One region of the Rummeliibacillus sp. BSL5 genome, then DNA from elsewhere that is predicted to be linked to it. Evidence: riboswitches for the same ligand, from Rfam matches in the RefSeq annotation. Region 1 holds a riboswitch; each other region holds the start of a gene.

Region 1 (4,855 bases):
ATACGCCAATTACCTTCCCTTTAAATTTCGACCGTACTTTTTCTAGAGCCATATCTTCCTGTCCTATGTGTACACCATCCGCTTCTATCTTCAAAGCCAAATCGATATGATCATTCACAATAAATGGGACCTCATATTGCTTACATAGCTTCTGGCACTCACGCGCGAACATTTCAAGTTCTATGCCAGTTAATGCCCCTTCACCCTTTTCACGCAACTGAAACATTGTGATACCAGCCTGTAATGCTTGTTCGAGCACTTGGAGGGGTGGTTCAATGCAGTTTTGCGTGCCCATAATTAGATAAACTGCTAAATCCTCTTTCCTCACTAATTGTCACCTCACAGTTGCCGCTTAATTTTTTATACGCAAAATGGTTTGTAGGGCCATGTCCATTCCCTATATTTAATGGATGTTGAATAGCTAAATGGACAAATTTTTTCGCTTCTATTATGGCACTTTTTAAAGAGAAGCCCTGTGCCAAAAAAGCGGTTAGCGCTGCTGAGAATGTACATCCTGTACCGTGTGTTTGAACAGTGGAAATTCGCTTCGTTTGCATTGAAAAGAACGAACCATCTTGAAAATATACAGTATCTACTGCATCCTTACCTTCTAAATGACCGCCTTTTATAATGACGCATGAAACACCCATTGCAAGCATTGCGTTTGCAGCCTTTTCTAAGTCTTTTGGGCTTTTTATTTCGATTCCGCTTATTACCTCTGCTTCTGGTATGTTTGGTGTAAGAACAGTTGCACGCGGCAATAGGTTTTTTTTCAGCGCAGTCACTGCCTCATGTTGCAACAAAGATGCTCCACCTTTCGCAATCATCACTGGGTCTACTACCAATTCTGTCTCTTTATCTCGCAAACTATATGTTACAGCTTCAATAATCTCGGCAGAAAACAACATGCCCGTTTTCACCGCTTTTACCGGCATATCCTTCATCACTACTTCGATTTGCTGCTGAACAAATGAGGAATCGGCAGAGAATATGCCCTCAACACCAAGCGTATTTTGCGCAGTCAATGCTGTAATAGCCGATGTGCCAAAAACGCCAAGCTCCTGGAAAGTCTTTAGATCTGCTTGAATACCTGCTCCTCCGCCACTGTCAGAACCGGCAATAGTCATGGCAATATTCATTATGCTCGCCCTCCTGCAATCTGGTGCAATTGATTGAGCACTTCTTGTTGAACAGTGCCTAACCATTCCTTCTGGCGAGCCTTCTCCGCAACTTTTTTATAGTCTTTCAAAACGTCGCTTAAGATAGAAAGGTTATTTCTTTCTACTGCTAAGGCTGCTGTACAGATGGCGCTAAGCAAACAACCTGTTCCTGTTATCTTGGTCATCAGCTCATGGCCGCCTGCTATATAATCAATACTTTCACCGTTTGTGGCAATATCCACTTCTCCCGTGACAATGACAAGACAGTTGTACTGTTTCGCTATAGCTTTTGCTGTCTGCTCGATATCCATTTCTCCTACACCGCTGTCTACTCCCTTTGAGTCCCAATTGACACCTGCGATAGCTGCAAGTTCTCCAGTATTGCAGCGAATAAGATCAAATTTGATTTCTCTCAATAGATTCTTCACTGTCTCGCGGCGAAAGGCAGTGGCACCTACGCCTACCGGATCAAGGACGACAGGAATTCCCACTTCATTTGCTTTGCGTCCAGCTACAATCATTGCTTCTTTTGTTCGTCCATTAATGGTGCCAATATTAATAAGTAAACCACTTGCAACAGAAACCATATCTCCTACCTCTGCGATTTCATCTGCCATAACTGGTGATGCCCCAATTGCGAGCAGTCCGTTTGCTGTAAAATTTGCTACTACATAATTTGTTATACAGTGGATTAAAGGATTTTCCTGATTTATTTTAAGCAAGCTCATAAGGTGTAAGCTCCTTCCAATTTTCTAAAGACCAGGCCATATCCCAAAACTTGCATTCATAATAGGCACTCATTTGGATAAACGCTTTCATCTTTTGATGGTCAGCTGGGTGTTCTTTCGCATACTTATTGAGCATCTGCTTTTGGATACCCAGTTGATCTTTAAACTCTTTACTGCTATACAATTCAATCCAATCTCTGTATAACTTCTGTGTCGGTTTTTCATCTTTATACTCTTCACCAATACTTTGGTATAACCAAGGACATGGCAGCAACGCAGCAAATGCAACTGGCAGGCTTTCGTTTAGAACGGCGTTATACATATGGTTAATATAATTATTGTTGGCTGGCGCAGGAATAAGCTCCGCTTGTTCCTGTTCTCCAATATGAAGTTCTTTGAAAACAGTCCGGTGGAGCTCAAGTTCTGCTTCATTTATACTTCTAGCTGATTCAAGATAATAGGCCATTTCCTGGTTCGTCTCTGATTTGGATGCTGCTATTGCCAATATTTTTGAGTAATGCTTTAAATAAATGGCATCCTGCATCATATAAAATTTAAAGTTCTCCATTGGCAGTGTGCCCTGTACTAACCCTTTCACGAATGGGTGTACCATGCTATCATCCCAATATGCATCTGCTTCTTCTCTAACAACTTCATCAAATCTCACTGTTCGTCCTCCTTTAAAGTGGACGTAGACGCAAAAAATCCCTATGAGTAGACATAGAGATTTCATACCTTCATCTGCTCCCTACGTCAGTATTAACTGTCAGGTTCTAAGGGTCAGGTTTTAACCTTCTCAACACTTTCGTGTCCCCCCGCACTAAAATATTTGGTTGGGTACAAAAAAACTCTCCCATAAACGGAGAGCTGCTGTACAAAACGATCATATGTACTTTGCTCCCTACGCCAGTATTAACTGACAGGTTCTAAGGGTCAGGCTTAAACCTTCTCAACACTTTCGTGTCCCCCTGCAAATATTTAAGTTATATTCATCGTACCATTCAACTGGATGCCATTCAAGGATAAAACAAGCATTTGCTTTTTACAATATATCAGAATTCTTTCTTAAACACATAGCTTACCTTGTCGTACCCCATCTTTTCTTCATAAAAATGGTGTGCCTTCGTACGTTGCAACCCAGAAGATAAGGCCACACACTCATACTTATATTCTTTCGCCCATTCTTCTACAAATACAAGCAACTCTTCTCCATAACCGAACGAACGCTTAGATGCATCTGTGACTAAATCGCATACCCATATATATCTTCCATAATAAAGAGTAATCATCGGCTGGAATCCGACCACCGCAACTATTTCATCAGAGTCAACGAGTGCATAGAGCTTATACTGTTCCTTTTCCATCGCTTCCATCACTAATTCTACATATGTGTTTATATCTAAATGTGTTCTGAGTTGGCTCATGACCGGAAAGGCATCCATAATTTCATCTTTTGAGTTTAAATTTTTTATCATTTTCATAAAAACACCTCCTAGATTATCGATACTCATTCATAAAGATCACGACTTCCCTTTTCTAAAAGTTCTGGAAAGCGTAAAATGATATCCCCGGTTGAAAAGCTTTCTCCATTATTAGTAAAATCAATCGGCTCTTTTACACCAGGCTTGGCATTCGGTCTCCATCCAAAATTAAGCGAATCTCCATCCTCCTCATTTGAGAAGAGCCAATCCGTTTGAACAGGTCTAGCATAATCTTTGATCGCAGACCAATCTTCTGGAATAGGAAAAACCCCATATGTCTTATTATGCAATAACACTTTCTCCGTCATTTGAACTGGTGGAACATAAAGACTTTTCCTATCCCAGGTGATATAATCCCGCTGTCTCGTTAGATAAAATGTAAATGAATCAACCTTATTTTTATGAAAAATATTCCACACATATACATACTTTGGCCGTTTTCTATCTTCTATCTTCCATATCATCGGTTCTTCGCGATTATCCACTTCAGCGACTCGCCATTTATTCTTCTTCCAAATCCAATAGCTAAGTCCATAGTCTTTATTCAAAGAAATAAAAGGAACCACAATATGGCGTTCATCAACGTGGATTATATCTTGTATTGTTTTTACGCTAGCCCCTGGGAAGGTCTCATTTATATCCTTTTTCAGCGCTTCCTCTGTTGGAAAAGGCGCTGGTTTTGAATAAGAAGAATAGAAGAATAGACCAATAACCACCACTAAAAGAGCAAACATTCCTTTTCTTTTCTTCATACTAATGCTCCTCCTTTAGCACGGAATCATTTAAACGGTAGTAAAGCTGATGCTGAGACGTAGTTATCAGAATTCCTTTTCCGTCTTTTTCTATGTACAGAACCGGTGAGGGAAGCCCACTTCCCCATTTCGGCTTTACTCCTACAAGCTGATAAGGAAAATGTTCATCTTTTTTGTTAATTTCTGAGGGACTCATCTCATAAAGGCTTGAAAACCACTTATCGCTATAGATTTCCCGCTGTTTCAAGTGTGTGAATTTCCCTGCTAGCTTCTTTCTATCTAACACTATATTCTTTTTTGCTGAAGGATGAATAGTGATTAATTTTGCATTCTCTAAATTTGCCATAAAGGTAGTTGGATTTTTGTCTGGAAAAATCCAATGTTGAAAGGGTATTGTTACAAGTGAAGCTACTAGAAAAATATAATTGAAGCCAAATCCCATCCAAGCAAAAGAGCGATACGATTGCCATCGATTTTTGCCTTTCAACACAAAATATAAAATCCATACCCCTAAAGGCAAAATGGATAGTTTTAGCGCTGTGTTCCAGATGTTCAAGTTGATAGAAAAAGAAAAAAGGCCAATAAATAGGACAAGTGTAGCCTTCCAAATTTTAATGACGCCTCCATGTTTTTTATAGTTACGGTAGAAAAGGTAACCACAGATACACCAAGCTAAAATTAGAGTTATGACAGGTATAATAGCAATAGATGAATAATCAATTGTAACCACACTC
Region 2 (4,855 bases), on a different contig from region 1:
TAGGCTCGCCATTAGTGACAATAATGGTATGTTCAAGCTGAGCAACAAGAGATTTGTCTGGCGTTACAAATGTCCAGCCATCACCTGCTTCAACAATATGCTCCGCTTTTTGTGAGATAAATGGTTCTACAGCTAAAACCATACCTTCTTTCAACATTGTACGTTCCCAAGCATCAAAATAGTTTAGAACATGTTGTGGCTCTTCATGAAGAGAGCGTCCAATTCCATGTCCTGTCAAATTCATGATGACGTTTAAGCCGTGATCACGCGCCTCACGCTCTACTGCTTTGCCGATTTGGTTTAGTTTAGAACCTGCTTTAACTTTCGTCATAGCACGGTCGAATGCACTTGATGCTACATCACAGATTTTTTGGATATCTGCATTATCCACATCTCCTACGATGAATGAAATGCCTGTATCTGCATAATAACCATCCACATGTCCAGACACATCAATGTTAATCAAATCGCCTGCTTTTAATTTATAATTGTTCGGGATGCCGTGTGCTACTTGTTCATTGACGCTTAAGCATGTGTATCCTGGAAAATCATACTCTGCTTTCGGTCCAGAAACCGCACCTTTCTCGTCAAATAGCTTTCCAGCCAAATCATCCAATTCTTTAGTCGTTACGCCTGGCTTAGCCGCTTCTTTTAAAGCCTCACGAATTTCAGCCATAGCACGGCCAGCTTTCATCAAAGCATCTATTTCTTCTTGCGTTTTTGCAATCATGTAAAACGATCCCTTCTGATTAATCTCGCTATTTAACTATACCACAAAATTCTGTGATGAAGTGAAACCCGGCTCAGTGGAGATTTCTCCATTCCTCCTCATAACCTGCTAACCAAACAGCTTCTTAGAATTTGAAAATGCGAGGTAAATTAATTGTACTTTCCTAAATTAACATATGCGTTTCTATAAAAATAAGTGCTTGCGCTTTAAGAAAAAGCCGCCGTTCAAAATGTTCGGCTCATAGGAAACAACAAAAGCAGATGGCGCTATTTTCGTAATGCAATCTCGGAAATACCTTTCCTCTTTTCTCTTGGCAATCACTTTCAAACAGAGACGTTCACCATCTTTACCATTACCAATCCAAGCTGTGACGCCAAAGCCTTCATCCCTCAATTTGCTAACCAACCCCTGCTGTTCTCTGTCAACAATCACGTCAAAGATCATATAACCAAGAGCGAGTTTGCTTTCAATGAGACCACCAGAATAAACGCCTAGTCCCCACCCTACGCAATAAGCTAATATATTGAGCGGACGGTCTAAGTTATCCAGCACAATCTTCAACCCCATCAAATAGATAAAGACCTCAGCCACAGACATCAGTGATGCTACAATTCGATATCCTTTTATCACAAGAATCATCCGCAATGTTACCAGTGTCATATACACTATATTGATAATAATAATTAATAAAAGCATCTCCAACAGATTCACCCCGCAATCAATTATTAGTATGTAGATTTATTACAATCCATACCCAGTCATGAAACTAAAAAAACGAATTGAGCTCCGTTACGATTCGCATATTAGCAGACTATATTAAAGAAGATTGGAATAAATACGATAAAATTGTTATAGAATTTTCAGGTAATCAAATCTTATAAACTTTTAGCTTCTGCCGAAGAAGATACCTTAAAAGAAGAAGGGTGGAAATTATATGAAAAATAGACTTGATCCAATAGAAGCAGCCTTACAGTTTGTTGAAAAACATTTTCATGATTGTCAGGGAGCTATCTTAGCTGGGAGTGTTGTTCGAGGTCAGGCAACTGAAACTTCTGATTTAGACATCATCATATTTGACAAAAGTTTTCGATTTTCTTATCGAGAATCCCTTATTGAATTTGGATGGAATATTGAACTGTTTGTTCATAATTTGAAGTCTTATCGTTTCTTTTTTGTAAGTGATTGTAAAGAAGGAAGGCCTACAATGCCAAGGATGGTAAGTGAGGGCAAAATTATAAAAGATACAGGAGTATTATCGGCTATTAGAAAGGAAGCCAAAGACTTAATAGAACAAGGGCCAGAAGATTGGACAAAAGAAACAATAGATATAAAGCGATATTTTGTTACGGATGTGTTAGACGATTTAATCGGTTGTCAAAATAGAGCTGAAGGCATTTTTATTGCGAGCACACTCAGCGAATTAGTTAGTGAGTTCATCCTTCGAAGTAATGGCAAATGGATTGGGACATCAAAATGGGTTTTTCGTTCATTAGTTCATCATGACCAAAAACTTGCAAACGAATTTGTTGAAGCATTCGACGCATATTATAAATCAAATGATATTGGTAAGATTGTATGCCTGACTGATCAAGTCCTGCAACCATTTGGTGGAAGATTATTTGAAGGATTTTCTTTAGGAAAATAACCTAATAAAAAAAAACGCTCAGAATGTATCTGAGCGTTTGTTCTTGTATTGCTAATACCATGTCGAATTCTTAATTTAATTAGCAGACTTCCTCATTAATTATTCGGATTAGCTATTCGTGGCGCAGATTTAAAGAGCAGCGCAACGACAATAATCGTTAAAATAATAGCAGGAATCATATAAGAGCCGTTGTACACAATAGAGTACCAATATACATTTTGCTTCCCTGCATATTCAGCAAAGAACACGACTCCTGCCAAAGTATGTGCTGCATATTTTAATAATCCGCCAATAAATGTTCCGATTGTTATAGCAACGATCATTTTGCCTGTTTGGCCACGTCGGTTGGCAGCAATCATCATTCCTCGCATCACACCAGCTAAGCCTACAGCAGTAAATGCAAAGAAATAATCGATGAAGCCTTGCAAAGGCGTTAACACATAGGCGCCCCCTATTAACACTTGCAATCCGCCAATTAATAGCCCTGTAACGAGTCCAGCCATTGTCCCCCAACGAAATGCCATCAGTACAATCGGAACCATTACAAGGCTAATAGAACCGCCCTGTGGCCATAGACTAAAGGATAGCTTATCCAGTACAAATCCGATCGCTGCAAATATGGCGATTTCAATCATCATTAATAAACGTTTCTTATTCAATATACTTCCTCCCGTATTTCGATGCAGCCCACTCTTGCCTAAAGCGTATTCCCGTAAACAAGTATTCCAGAAGATTTCCACCCAAATAAAAAACGACATTAGGATAGCCCTAACATCGAAATAAGTCGGTCTCTATCCACATTCCTACGCAAGCATTAACTTACAGGTTCAAAGGGTTAGAATTTCGGATTCACTCTCAGCCGCCCATTTGCGGCTCCCCTCGTGGTCGATACATCAGTATTTAATTGAACACATTTATTGTACTTGATTTGATTTTAAATTGCCATGGTAATTTTCATCTTTCTGAATCTTTCAGTGAGCCCTGTGCGTATGTATAGATATATGGAGGTGTCAAAATTGGAATTGGAAAACAATAATAACCGTGTAATCTCTTCTTTGTGTTATTTTAGTATATTTTTTGCTGGATTTATCTTGCCCGTCATCGTGTATTTTGCTGTAAAGGAACAAGAAGTGAAAAGGCACGCTAAGCGCGCTTTACTCTCTCACCTTCTTCTTCTGGTCCCTACCATTATTGGCGTCATTATATTTATGGCTGTGGTGGCTGGAGCCGGTTTTTACAGTTATTCATTTGAAACAGGGAGCCCAGATGCATCGTCCAATGATGGTATGTGGATTATGGGAGCATGGCTCATCTTTATTGTTGTAGAAGCTATCCTTTCGCTAGGCGTGTTCATTTGGAATATTGTACAAGGAATTAAAGTACTCAAAGTTTAAAATACTGTTAATATGGCTATTAGTTAAATATACACAAGCTCATCAATGAATGGAGTGCTACTATATGCAATTACGAAAAGTAATAAAAACTGTAATCAAAATCGCACCAGTTGTTTATCCAATCATCTTAAAAGTGATTGATGCAAGACATGATAAAAAAGCAATGAAAAAATAATCACTAAAAACGCCGTATTCCCTGTGGAATACGGCGTTTTTTTATATGAACTTTATGTTGAGATTAAAAGGTATAGCAACACCTAAGCATGACTACTTAAAATGCCCAGCTGCCATTGCGGAAAATAGGCTCAACTGTGCCATCTGCTAGAACGCCGTCGATATCCATTTCTCCGCTACCAATCATGAAGTCTTCATGAGTAATTGATGTATTAATACCTTTTTCTTCAAGCTCCTCTTTTGTCAGGCTGCTTCCACCTTCATAGCATGTCGGATAAGCTTCGCCAATCGCCAGGTGGTTAGAGGCATTTTCATCGAAAAGCGTATTGTAGTAAAGAATATTTGATGCAGAGATAGGCGACTCATGTGGTACAAGAGCAACTTCGCCAAGGTACTTAGAACCTTCATCCGCTTTGACTAATTCTTGCAGCAAATCATGACCAACCTCTGCTTCAGCTTTTACAATCTTTCCACCTTCGAATGTCAGCTTAAATTGATCGATAACATTACCTTGGAAAACAAGCGGTTTTGTATTCGATACAAAGCCGTTCACACCGTATTTTGATGGCATTGTGTACACTTCTTCTGTTGGCATATTTGCTACAAACGAAGAACCAGCAGGTGTATGGCTCGCACCTGTGCACCAAATATGCTTATCTGGCAATTCAATTGTTAAATCAGTGCCAGGCGCTTTATAATGCAGCTTTTGATAACGTTTTGCGTTTAAAAGATCTGCTCTCGCATCTAGGTTTTTCAAATGTTGTTCCCAGTTGTCTACAGCATTTCCTTCACCAATATGAACCGTTTTGAAGATCGCTTCCCATAATGCTGGCAGCTGCTCTTCTTCTTTTAAATCAGAGAATACTTTTGCAGCCCATTTCTTCGATGGTACAGCAATAATAGACCACGCAA
Region 3 (4,855 bases), on a different contig from region 1:
AACAAGGCGTTTTCCCCGGGATAATGGAATAGCTTATGCCATAGCTTCCGACACAAGCACCATAAATCCATGGAATGTTATATTTTTGTGCTACATCATTTAGGATCATGCGCGTGTCAAAATTATCTGTGGCATCCATTATAAGATCCACATCCCTTATAAGATGCTCTGCTTCAGTTGCTGAAACATCTTGAACAAGGCCATGGATTTCTACTTCACTATTTAACTGTGATAATCGTTTATGAGCTGCAATAGCTTTAGGTACGCGTTGCTTGGCATCTTCCTCATCGTATAATTGTTGCCTTTGAAGATTACTCCACTCTACGTAATCTCGATCAACTATGGTCAGCTTACCAACCCCCATACGTACGAGACTTTCTGCACTTCCCGTTCCGAGCGCCCCTGCACCAATTACAAGTACATGCTTTTGCCTGATTTTCTTCTGGCCTTCTTTGCCGATAGGCGCAAATAATTCTTGCCTTGAATAACGCTCACTCACCCGATGCTCATTCCTTCGGTTGGACTGCTAGCCGTTGCATAGGTTTTTTTCGCTATTCTACCTGCTTCATAGCCTAAGCGTCCTGCTTCAATGGCAAGCTTTATTGCTTTCGCCATTTTCACGGGATCACCAGCACCAGAAACAGCAGTATTCAAGAGGACGCCATCCGCTCCTGCCTCCATAGCAATAGCCGCATCAGATGGCGCACCAATACCTGCATCTACAATAACGGGTACAGTTGCCTGCTCAATAATAAAGCTTAAATTAAGCGGGTTGATAATGCCTTGACCAGAGCCTATTGGAGAAGCGCCAGGCATGATTGCATGGACGCCTAATTCTTGCAATCTTTTAGCTAGCAATACATCATCCGAGATATAAGGAAGGACAATAAATCCTTCTTTCAATAATTCTTCAGATGCCTTATATGTTTCGAACGGGTCAGGCAACAGTGTTTTTTGGCAACCGATGACTTCGACTTTAATCATGTCACATAAGCCAGATGCCTTTGCCAGCTTGGCGATGCGAACCGCTTCTTCAGCCGTAGTGGCTCCTGCAGTATTGGGTAGCAGTTTATACCTCGCTAAATCTATTTTTTCCAGGAAATTCGGCTGGCTCGCCTCAAAAATATTCATTCTTCTAACGGCAAACGTAAGGATGTCCGTTCCTGAAGCTTCCACGGCTTCTTTCTGAATATCAAAGTTTGGGTACTTTCCTGTTCCTAATAATAGTCTTGATTGAAATTCATATGGCCCAATTTTCAACATTTCATCCACCTCCAACAAAGTGTACAATCTCTATTTTGTCGCCATCTGATATGGCTGTTTCGAAATAGCTGCTTTTGTCTAAAATGTTATGATTTAATTCCATAATGAAAACCTTAGATTCTAACCCAAAGTGATGAATCACATCTGACACTACCCTTATTTGCTCGGGAACATTTAGAAATTCGCCGTTTATTTGGAGTCTCATCCGCTCACTTCCTTTTACGTTTGCTAATCAATTTATTTTGATAAAGGACTTTCCGTTAACCTCAATTTTGCAGAATACTTTTTCACTGCCTGTACAGGATTGTTTGCCAACATCACTCCTGACAAGACCGCAATCCCTTGCGCTCCCACTTCCAACACTTTCTCTACATTCTTAAATTGGATTCCGCCAATCGCAATCACTGGAATCTTTACGTTCATAGTTAATTCCTTTAATTTTTCTAGGCCTCGCGGTTCTTTGTTCGGCTTGGATTGTGAATGGAAAATATGTCCATATATCACATAATCTGCACTGCATTCACTCGCATATATCGCTTCTTCTACGGTATGAACGGAACATCCTAGCCGCAATCCTGGAAATACATCCTTCACAACTGCGATATCCAAGCTATGATTAGCTAGTTGAACGCCCTTCACCCTTGTGACCGCTCCGACATCCAGTCGATCATTGATGACGATTTTATCCGATGGGACACCTTCCGCTTTCAGTTGATTTACGATTTCCATTAATTCTCTCGCAGTTTTTTGTTTTTCACGGATATGGAAAGCGTCGATGTATGGATGAATTTCCTTGGCGATTCCAATCATTTCAGGAATGGGCTGTCTGCCTGTCGAAACAATGTGTAGCTCTCGATTCATTAGCCTCTCACCATCGAATCCTTATTCACGATTGGCCATTCTTCATGCTGATAAGCCATCTCCCAAAATGAATATTCGTACTGGCTGCTGATCATAAAATGCTCGAGCATTTGCATGCGATCTGATTCTGTTACCCTCTCAGCAATCTCATCGATTCGCTGAATTTGCTCCACCACTTTTTCATGAAACCAATCGCCACCGTATGCAGCAATCCACTCTTGATAAATTGGTTGATTTGGCGTATTTCCCATTAAACGCTGACCGATTTCATCGTATAACCAATAACATGGAAGAAGCGCTGCAATAATATCACCGATATGACCGGTAAATGCCGCTCGATATAGATGAGATGTGTACGCATACGCCGTAGGGGAAGGCTTAAACTCAGCGATTTCAGCTTCAGTAATTCCTAATTGCTTTGAAAAATTAGCATGCAGACTCAATTCTGCTTCAGCTGTACCTTGTACATGAACAGCCATGCGAGCCGTTGTGTGCAAATCGGGTGCCTTTGCTCCCGCCAATGCCTGCACTCTGGCAAAATGAGAAAGATAATAAGAATCCTGCAACACGTAATAGCGGAAGCTTTCTAATGGCAAGCTGCCATCAGCTATACCTGTCACAAAAGGATGCTGAAAGCTTGCTTCCCAAATAGAATCTGCCTCAAGTCGTAACTGCTCTGAAAATTTCATCATAATCCCTCCAAAAATAGTGTTAGGAAAATGGAATAAAAAAATCCCACTTTCCTTTACGCAAAGAAAGTGGGTATTAGAAATTATATGTACAAAAAATAAAATTTCTGCCGTGCCACTTCCCTACGTTGGTATAAACCAAATCAGGTTCCAAGAGTCTCAAAGTCACACTTTGATCTCAGCCATTCTAATGGCACCCCTAGTGGTAAATCATATGAAGTTTTAGCAACATTCGATATTATCTTAACATTATTGAATGGATTGTCAAGAACATATATGGTGAAATTTAGTAACATCCCTTTCCCCAGAATTGATTGCTGTTGGGCTTCCTAGTCTAGTATGAAGTTTTCAAAAACATTCGTTTTATTATGGTTCTTATAAGTCTTTAACTCTTTCAATAAATGGCTTTCCATCTATTAATCCATGTTGAAATAACTCTTCTGCTGATTTAAATGCTTGAGTATGAGAATCTTTGGAACGTGTAAGAAGAAAGCTCTTTTCTTCAGGTACCCTACTAATCCACCATTCTTCATTCTTATAATCAAATGATAATTCTTGCCCCTCTTCAATGGCTACTTTAAATTCTTTCCATACATTTTCATCCATATGTAAACCCCCTTATATTAATCCTAATATAGTTTAGTTTCTCTAGGAAACGTTATAACTAAAAAAAGATTATCTCAATCACGGGTTGAGATAATCTTTTTCCTTTTTTAGGTTTGGGTTTTACTTTCTAATCAACATTCTTTATTTCAAAACCATCAATCAACCCACGCACTTCATCCGTAGATTTCGTGTGCATCAATTGATTTCGCAATTCACCAGCACCAGGGAATCCTTTGACATAGATTTTGAAGAAACGATGAAGACCCGAAATGGAACGAGGCACTACTTCTTGATATTGATCGTGCAGATCCAACTGATATCTTAAAAGATCCAGAAGCTCCTGGCTGCTATGCTCTCGCGGTTCTTTTTCAAATGCAAACGGATTTTTAAAGATACCGCGGCCAATCATGATGCCATCTATTCCGTATTGTTCAGCGAGCTCAAGGCCTTTTTGGCGGTCTGGGATATCTCCATTGATGGTAAGCATTGTGTCAGGTGCAATACGGTCACGTAATTCCTTGATTGCCGGAATCATCTCCCAGTGGGCATCTACTTTGCTCATTTCTTTTCTTGTTCGCAGGTGTATTGAAAGGTTGGCAATATCCTGCTTCAATATATGCGTTAGCCAATCCTCCCACTCATTTAGCTCTGTGTAGCCTAACCGTGTTTTCACACTGACAGGCAGTCCCCCTGCTTTTGCAGCTTGGATGATTTCTGCAGCTGCATCTGGTCGAAGGATAAGACCGCTTCCCTTTCCTCTAGAGGCTACATTAGGTACAGGACAGCCCATATTGATATCGATGCCTTTGTAACCCATTTCAGCCATTCCGATACTCATTTCACGGAAATACTCGGGCTTGTCTCCCCAAATATGTGCCACCATTGGCTGTTCGTCCTCTGTAAAAGTCAAACGTCCACGCAGACTGTTCTTTCCTTCTGGATGGCAATAGCTATCCGTGTTTGTAAACTCGGTGAAAAATACATCCGGACGTCCTGCTTTGCTCACGACATGGCGAAATACAACATCTGTCACATCTTCCATTGGAGCCAGTACAAAGAATGGTCGTGGCAAGTCACGCCAAAAATTTTCTTTCATATTCATACAAATCCTTTCATCTATATCCTGTATATCCTATTTACATTGTTTATGAATTTAACACATTTTATTTCTAGAGTATAACCTAGCTTTTCTATTTTATCTTTAATCCATTTTTTCTTAAACTCTTTTTTAAAAGAAACCACTAAATACAAACATTTTGTTTTCCTCAAAACTTTTCATAGTGCTGGTAAGTCATATTAATAAAGGTAAATGCATAATAGCGCAAAAATCAGGTTCAATCCAGCATACAAAACACACTAAGAAAGAGAGGTTGCTCGGAAGATGAAACGACAAGGAAAAAAGAGAGCGAAAGGGAAAGTCAGCATAGGCTTAGGAG

The links. A riboswitch is a leader RNA that binds a small molecule or an ion and turns the genes downstream of it on or off. The one in region 1 is predicted to bind thiamine pyrophosphate.
Region 2: another riboswitch for thiamine pyrophosphate. It lies ahead of thiT (energy-coupled thiamine transporter ThiT); the one in region 1 lies ahead of tenA (thiaminase II).
Region 3: another riboswitch for thiamine pyrophosphate. It lies ahead of tenA (thiaminase II); the one in region 1 lies ahead of tenA (thiaminase II).

Annotation. Positions count from the first base shown of each region.
Region 1 covers NZ_JAVGCV010000004.1:120,846-125,700, forward strand. The annotation lists gene thiE (thiamine phosphate synthase) at 1-328, opposite strand, end outside; gene thiD (bifunctional hydroxymethylpyrimidine kinase/phosphomethylpyrimidine kinase) at 273-1,139, opposite strand; gene thiM (hydroxyethylthiazole kinase) at 1,139-1,888, opposite strand; gene tenA (thiaminase II) at 1,875-2,555, opposite strand; TPP riboswitch at 2,617-2,715, opposite strand; TPP riboswitch at 2,770-2,868, opposite strand; gene RCJ93_RS13445 (GNAT family N-acetyltransferase) at 2,941-3,369, opposite strand; gene RCJ93_RS13450 (hypothetical protein) at 3,396-4,121, opposite strand; gene RCJ93_RS13455 (hypothetical protein) at 4,123-4,851, opposite strand.
Region 2 covers NZ_JAVGCV010000003.1:41,577-46,431, forward strand. The annotation lists gene map (type I methionyl aminopeptidase) at 1-730, opposite strand, end outside; gene RCJ93_RS11910 (DUF2179 domain-containing protein) at 914-1,426, opposite strand; gene RCJ93_RS11915 (nucleotidyltransferase domain-containing protein) at 1,665-2,375, shown strand; gene thiT (energy-coupled thiamine transporter ThiT) at 2,471-3,034, opposite strand; TPP riboswitch at 3,159-3,265, opposite strand; gene RCJ93_RS11925 (DUF4870 domain-containing protein) at 3,392-3,769, shown strand; gene RCJ93_RS11930 (aminopeptidase) at 4,041-4,855, opposite strand, start outside.
Region 3 covers NZ_JAVGCV010000003.1:159,487-164,341, forward strand. The annotation lists gene RCJ93_RS12430 (thiazole biosynthesis adenylyltransferase ThiF) at 1-499, opposite strand, end outside; gene RCJ93_RS12435 (thiazole synthase) at 496-1,263, opposite strand; gene thiS (sulfur carrier protein ThiS) at 1,265-1,468, opposite strand; gene tenI (thiazole tautomerase TenI) at 1,501-2,124, opposite strand; gene tenA (thiaminase II) at 2,124-2,813, opposite strand; TPP riboswitch at 2,917-3,024, opposite strand; gene RCJ93_RS12455 (hypothetical protein) at 3,189-3,419, opposite strand; gene RCJ93_RS12460 (tRNA dihydrouridine synthase) at 3,547-4,515, opposite strand; gene RCJ93_RS12465 (polysaccharide deacetylase family protein) at 4,801-4,855, shown strand, end outside.